Regions from separate parts of the Sphingomonas sp. MM-1 genome, predicted to be linked through region 1. Evidence: predicted binding sites of a transcription regulator. Region 1 holds the regulator's gene; each other region holds the start of a gene.
What was found. The regulator LexA, encoded in region 1, represses DNA repair genes until DNA is damaged. The targets are predictions, from matches to a motif close to GTTCCNCNCTTGTTCT.
Positions count from the first base shown of each region.

Region 2: a site for LexA is predicted at 1,258-1,273, ahead of G432_RS01650 (ATP-dependent helicase). Genes of this name have one in related genera too.
Region 3: a site for LexA is predicted at 904-919, ahead of G432_RS15085 (S24 family peptidase). Genes of this name have one in related genera too.

Region 1 is NC_020561.1:593,728-595,992, forward strand. It holds gene G432_RS02790 (molybdopterin molybdotransferase MoeA) at 1-733, shown strand, start outside; gene lexA (transcriptional repressor LexA) at 789-1,475, shown strand; gene G432_RS02800 (ComEC/Rec2 family competence protein) at 1,469-2,265, opposite strand, start outside.
Region 2 is NC_020561.1:352,586-354,850, forward strand. It holds gene G432_RS01640 (PEPxxWA-CTERM sorting domain-containing protein) at 1-214, opposite strand, end outside; gene aqpZ (aquaporin Z) at 443-1,153, opposite strand; gene G432_RS01650 (ATP-dependent helicase) at 1,277-2,265, shown strand, end outside.
Region 3 is NC_020561.1:3,147,296-3,149,560, reverse strand. It holds gene istA (IS21 family transposase) at 1-296, opposite strand, end outside; gene G432_RS23775 (hypothetical protein) at 391-561, opposite strand; gene G432_RS15085 (S24 family peptidase) at 984-1,628, shown strand; gene G432_RS24345 (thermonuclease family protein) at 1,641-2,066, shown strand; gene G432_RS24125 (DUF5818 domain-containing protein) at 2,063-2,265, shown strand, end outside.

The DNA.
Region 1 (2,265 bases):
CCCGGCCGCCATCGGGCTCGCCGCCGCCGCCGGCCATGGCGCGCTTCCCGTCCGCCGCCGGCCGCGCGTGGCGCTGATATCCACCGGGGACGAGCTTGTTCCGCCGGGCGCGCCCACATCGGCGTCGCAATTGCCCTCCTCCAACGCGCCGATGCTGGCCGCCTTGATCGCCGCCAGCGTGCCGGCCGAGGTGGCAGATCATGGCATCGTCCCCGACGATCCCGATGCCACGGCCGCCGCCATCGCCGCCGCCCGCCATGCCGATATCATCGTCACCACCGGCGGCGCATCGGTGGGCGATCGCGATTTCGTGCGGCCCGCGCTTATCGCCGCGGGGGCCGCGATCGATTTCTGGCGGATCGCGGTAAAGCCAGGCAAGCCGCTGATGGCCGGCCGCCTGGGCGACGGCATCGTGCTGGGCCTGCCCGGCAATCCGGTTTCCGCTTATGTGACGGCGCGGCTGTTCCTGCTGCCGCTGATCCGGCACCTCGGCGGGGCGGCCGATCCGTTCGATCGCGCCGTGGCCATGCGCCTCGCCGGCCCCCTGCCCGCCACCGGCAATCGCATGGAATTCCTGCGCGGATGCCGCGTGGGCGCGCGGGCAAGGGCGCTGCCCGTGCAGGACAGCGCCGGACTGTCGGGGCTGGCCGATGCGGACCTGCTGATCGTCCGCCCCGCTTATGCGCCGCCCGCGCATGTCGGCGATATTGCCAGGATACTTCCCCTCGCTTGACAGGAAGCGTTACGTTTCCTACACGTTCCCCGTTCGTTCCTTATCGGGGTCCGCCATGCTGACGCGCAAGCAACATGAACTGCTCTGCTTCATTCATGATCGGCTGGCCGAAACGGGGGTTTCGCCTTCGTTCGAGGAGATGAAGGACGCGCTGGACCTGAAGTCCAAATCCGGCGTGCATCGCCTGATCAGCGCGCTCGAGGAACGGAGCTTCATCCGCCGCCTGCCCAATCGCGCGCGCGCGCTGGAGGTGCTGCGCATGCCGGAACGGGCGCCGAACGCGAAGCCCGCGCCGCAGGCCGCGCCCTCGCGGCCGGCGATGCTGAAGCCCGCCGCCCAGATCTTGCCGGAAGCGGCGAACGACGTGATCGAGCTGCCCCTGCACGGGCGCATCGCCGCCGGCCTGCCGATCGAGGCGCTGGAAGGGCAGACGTCGCTTTCGGTGCCGGCCGCCCTGCTGGGGCCGGGCGAGCATTATGCGCTCGAGGTTTCCGGGGATTCGATGGTCGAGGCCGGCATATTGGACGGCGACTTCGCGCTGATCCGCCGCACCGATGTGGCCCGCGACGGGGAGATCGTCGTGGCGCTGATCGACGACAGCGAGGCGACGCTCAAATATTTCCGCCGCGAAGGCGCGATGGTCCGCCTCGATCCGGCGAACCGCGCTTATGATCCGATGCGCTATCGCCCCAACCAGGTCCGCGTGCAGGGCCGGCTGGCCGGGCTGATCCGCCGCTACTGATTGCCCGAAGCCACGGCTGCGGGGCCGCTCGCTCGGCGCTCGGCCGGTGTTGGGTTTCGATAAGGGGCCGCGGCGGATTCGGCCCATGGCTTGCCCCGCCGCCCGGCCTCGACCGAACGGATATGGCCGCGCGCGAGGTCGATGGCGACACCGCCGGTCCGGGAGAGGAAGGGCCGATCGATCTTCAGCCAGCGCGGACGGCAGCTTCGGGGCAGGCGCCGGTCGCTGACGACGATATCCGCCGTGGCGCAGGCCCGGTTCATCGCCGCGATGTCGACGAAATTGGGTGATCGGGTGGCGAGCAAGGCCCACCGCCGGCCGTTGCGGTCGATCGTGACGGCGCACAGATCGGGTCCGCAGCGGGCACCCGGCCAATCGTCGATGGCAATCCCGGCTTCGTCCACGCCGGCCGCCTCCCCCAGCAGATCGCGGACATAATCCCCCGCGCGGGGGCGCAGCAGCGCCAGCCGGCCGCCATCCGGATCGCGCAGCGCCAGATGCCGCCCGTCTCCCGTGACGATGAGGTCGGGCGCGGGCGTGGCCAGCGCCCAGGCCGCGCCGGCCGCCAGCGGCGCGAGGCCGATCCACCGCATGCGCGTGCGCCACAGCGCGATCCACAGCCCGCCCGCGATCATCAGCGCAAAGGCGCCGCCCGGCATGGACGGCAGCATCTTCACGGCCCCCGGCGCCGATCCGGCGGCATGGGCGATGGCCAGCAGCAATGCCAGCGCCTTGCCCGCCAGCCACCATAAGGGCGCGCCCAGCCCGCCCAGATCGGCGATCAGCGCCA
Region 2 (2,265 bases), 240 kb from region 1:
GGCCGAGGCCGGCGAACTGCAATTGCTGGTCGATCGTCGCCAGCGCGGCGCTGTCGTTATAGGCCGGCGCGGCGGTGCCGTCCGCGGCGGCGAGCGGCCCGATATCGACCAGCACGGCGTTGACCGCGCTCAGCGAGGCGCTCAGCGCATAGGCCGAGCTGTCGACCGTCGTCACGGCATGTGCCGGTGCTGTGATGAAAGGCAGGGCTAGCACGCAAAATGCAGAAAGTTTTACAAGGGATTTCATGATCCTAGCCTCCTGTTTTGGCGACAGGGAATAGGCAGGAACCATGCCAGTCACGGGAATGCGCCATATATGGGCGCAGGCGCACAGCGCGCTGTCAGCGGCCGCGACATGGAAAATACCGAAATGACGAAGGCCCGCCAGCGCCTGCGGACGGGCCTTCCGTTCGACGAGCCGGCCGATACCGGCCGAGGCAGGTTAGCGGGCCGGAGGCGGATCCCCCGCAAGCGCGCGATAGGCGAAGCCGCCCAGCGCACCGCCGATGATGGGGGCGACCCAGAAGGCCCAGAGCTGCTGCAGCGCCAGCCCGCCCACGATCAGCGCCGGCCCCGTGCTGCGCGCCGGATTGACCGATGTGTTCGTCACCGGGATGGAGATGAGGTGGATCAGCGTGAGCGCCAGGCCGATGGCGATCGGCGCGAAGCCGATCGGTGACCGGCTATCCGTCGCGCCGAGCACGACGATCAGGAAGCCGAAGGTCAGCACCGTTTCGATCGTCAGGCCCGCGCCCAGCGTATAGCCGCCGGGCGATTGCGGCCCATATCCGTTCACGGCAAGGCCGTTGGGGCCGAGCACGAAATCGGGCGATCCGCTGGCGATCTGGAGGAGGATGAAGGCGGCGATGATCGCGCCCACCACCTGGGCGACGATATAGGGCACCACGTCCTTCGCCGGAAAGCGGCCGCCGGCCCACAGGCCCACGGTGATCGCGGGGTTGAGGTGGAAACCGGAAATATGGCCGATGGCATAGCCCATCGTCACCACGGTCAAACCGAAGGCCAGCGCAACACCGGCAAAGCCGATCCCGGTTTCGGGAAACTTGGCCGCAAGCACAGCGGCGCCGCATCCACCAAAGACAAGCCAGAATGTTCCGAAGAGTTCAGCCACGAGTCGTTGCATCAAAGGCATCACAACCCCCATTTCGACTTACGGAGAAAGCGAAACTATCACGTATTGTTACGCAGCACGAACATAGAATGCGCGGATCGCGGGAGGTTGCCCCGGCGGGCTCCGTTCCCTAACTGTTCACATGTGAATCACTCGCCCCCTTCCCTGCCCGGCGCGCTGGCCGATCCCGCTTCGGATCCCCCTTATCTGCGCGGCCTCAATCCGCCCCAGCGCGAAGCCGTGCTGGCAACGGAGGGGCCAGTGCTGGTGCTGGCCGGCGCCGGCACGGGCAAGACGGCGGCGCTGACCGCCCGGCTCGCCCATCTGGTGGCGACGCGGCTGGCCTGGCCGTCGGAAATCCTGGCCGTCACCTTCACCAACAAGGCTGCGCGCGAGATGAAGGAGCGCGTGGGCCGGATGCTGGGCGATGCGGTGGAAGGCATGCCGTGGCTCGGCACCTTCCACGCGATCTGCGCCAAGATGCTGCGCCGCCATGCCGAGCTGGTCGGCCTGCAATCCAACTTCACCATTCTCGACACCGACGATCAGCTACGGCTGATGAAGCAGATCATCCTCGCCGAAAATCTGGACGAGAAGCGCTGGACGGCCCGCGCGCTGGGCGGGCTGATCGATCGCTGGAAGAATCGCGGCTGGACGCCCGACGATGTCGATGCCGGCGAGAGCGAGCTGTTCGCCAACGGCCGCGGCCAGCAGCTCTACCGCCTCTACCAGGATCGGTTGCGCGCCGTGAACACCTGCGATTTCGGCGATCTGCTGCTCCACATGCTCGTCATCCTGAAGACGCACCGCGACGTGCTGGAGCAATATCAGCAGCGCTTCCGCTACATCATGGTGGACGAGTATCAGGACACCAACAGCGCGCAGTATCTGTGGCTCCGGCTGCTCGCTCAGCAGCGCAAGAATATCTGCTGCGTGGGCGACGACGACCAGTCAATCTATTCCTGGCGCGGGGCGGAGGTGGCCAATATCCTGCGCTTCGAGAAGGATTTTCCCGGCGCGAAGATCATCCGGCTGGAACAGAATTATCGCTCCACGCCCCACATCCTCGCGGCCGCCGGCGGCGTGATCGCCCATAATGGCGGGCGGCTAGGCAAGGAATTGTGGACCGAGGC
Region 3 (2,265 bases), 1.5 Mb from region 1:
TCGTAGGAGCCGGTGAACCCCTCACGTTCCAGCAGATCATGAATCCGCGTCAGCCGCAGTCGCTCGCGCCGGGGGCGCTCTTCGTTCTCCGCCAGCAACTCATCTAACCGTTCGCGAAATGGACCGGTCTGCGGACGATGCTGCTCCTTCCTCTCGTAGCTGAAATCCGCCTCCGGAGCACGGATCGCCTTGCGCACCGTGTTGCGCGACAACCGTAAATCACGCGCAATCTCTTTGATCGGCTTACCGTCCCTGTGCTCCCTGCGTATCTTGGCAATAGTCTCCACAATCAACATCCCCGTCCTCGCCGCCTGGAAGCCCAAGCCGCGACGCCTCACACTCTGGAATGATGGGGGTCAATTTTAGACGCCGATCACCCCGCTAAGGGGGTCAATTTTGCACGCCGCTCCACAGCCGAGGCGTCTTGGTTTCGCGGTCCAGATGCTCTCGAATGAGGCGGGCCGCTAACGTCGATTTCTTGAATCCTCGCTCCTGACAGAAGGCCGTAAATCGAGCCTCCACATCGTCATCGAGCAGAACGGTCAGGCGCACGCTCATCATTCAAGCCTCCCCTGACACTGGAAACCACACTGGGAGTCGCGAAGTCAACAAAAGTTTGCACTTTTGCGGATTCATGCTGACTCTTACGCAGAAGTGCGCTCGTCCTCGGCTGCTGCTAATGTGCGCGGGCTACCGTGATCGAGCGCGCTCACTTGTTTGAGATAATTCCTAACGCGCTCTTCCGTCCTTCGCCTCGGGTGACGGCCGGCACGCAAGTCTCTCACGAAGCCAGGATCCCCGACGACCACCCTCCCGAAGGTGCTCGACGGCACCCTGGTTCGGGCCAGATAGCTCTCGACCTGCTCCAGAAGCTCCATTGAACGTGACTCGCAATTGTCTTGTGTTCCCGTTATGTTCCTACTAGGAAGACATCCTAGAGTCTAGGACCGAATTCCTAGATGCACTCGATGGGACCGACCGCGATGGACGAAGCACGCAAAGCCCTGGACGAGCTGATTCAGCAGCGAGGGTACAATTACTCCTCGGTTTCGCGCCTCCTCGGACGCAATGCGGCCTATATCCAGCAGTACATCCGGCGGGGGAGCCCGCGGAGCCTGGACGAGCAGGATCGCGCGGTGCTCGCCCGGTTCTTCGGTGTCGACGAGAAGGTCCTTGGGGCTCCCGACCGCCGCTCGGGGCCGGTTGTCGAGCTGGTCCACGTGCCCGTGCTCAGCGTCGAGGCTTCCGCCGGTCATGGGGCGCTGGCCGAGATGGAATCCAAATGCTCCCAGTTTGGCTTTGATGAGAAATGGCTCCGCCGGCTGACCGCCAGCAAGGCGTCGAGCCTTTCCATCATCGGCGTGCACGGTGACTCGATGGAGCCGACGCTGCACGACGGGGACGAAGTCATGGTCGACCTTGCCGACGGTCAGTCGCGGCTGCGCGACGGCATCTACGTCCTGCGCATGGATGACGCGCTCAACGTGAAGCGGATCGCGATTGAGCCGCAGGGCCGCCGGATTTCCGTGTTGAGCGACAACCCGGCCTATCCGAGCTGGCGGGGCCTCGAACGCCGCAGCATCAACATTGTCGGGCGGGTGCTTTGGTTTGGGCGTGCGCTGCAGTAAGCCCGCCGTTCCATGCTGACGTTCCTTGCCGCCTCGATCGTTGCCGCCGGACAGACCTTCACGTGCACCCCGACCCACGTGTGGGATGGGGATGGACCCATCTGGTGCGCGGAGGGGCCGCACGTCCGGCTCTCCGGTATCGCGGCACGCGAAATGGACGGCACCTGCCGATCCAACCAGCCTTGTCCCGACGCCTCGCCGACCGAAGCCCGTGACGCGCTCGTGGGCCTGCTCGGCGGCGCCCACGGAAGCAATTCAACGGGTCACGTTGCCGTCGCGGGCCCCAGGATGACGTGCCGCTCCGAAGGTTCGGCGGGGGGGAACAGGACAGCGGCTTGGTGTCGGTTGCCAACAGGCACGGACCTGTCGTGCGCCATGATCCGCACGCGCACGGTCCTGCGTTGGGATCGCTACTGGAAAGGCCCGGACTGCCGATGAGCGCCGACCTGCACCTGCGCGGCCGTCTCGAACGGGGAAGAGTGGGCTTGGTCCTTAGGGCCGACCGCGGCGGCACATGGGAGCTCGACGCCGGAGGGCGAGCGCACCGGCTGGTCGGCCAGGAGGTCGAGGTCGTGGGACAGCGCGCAGGGTTCAACGGGGTCGCCTGCGAGCAGGTGTGGCCCGCCGGCACACCGCG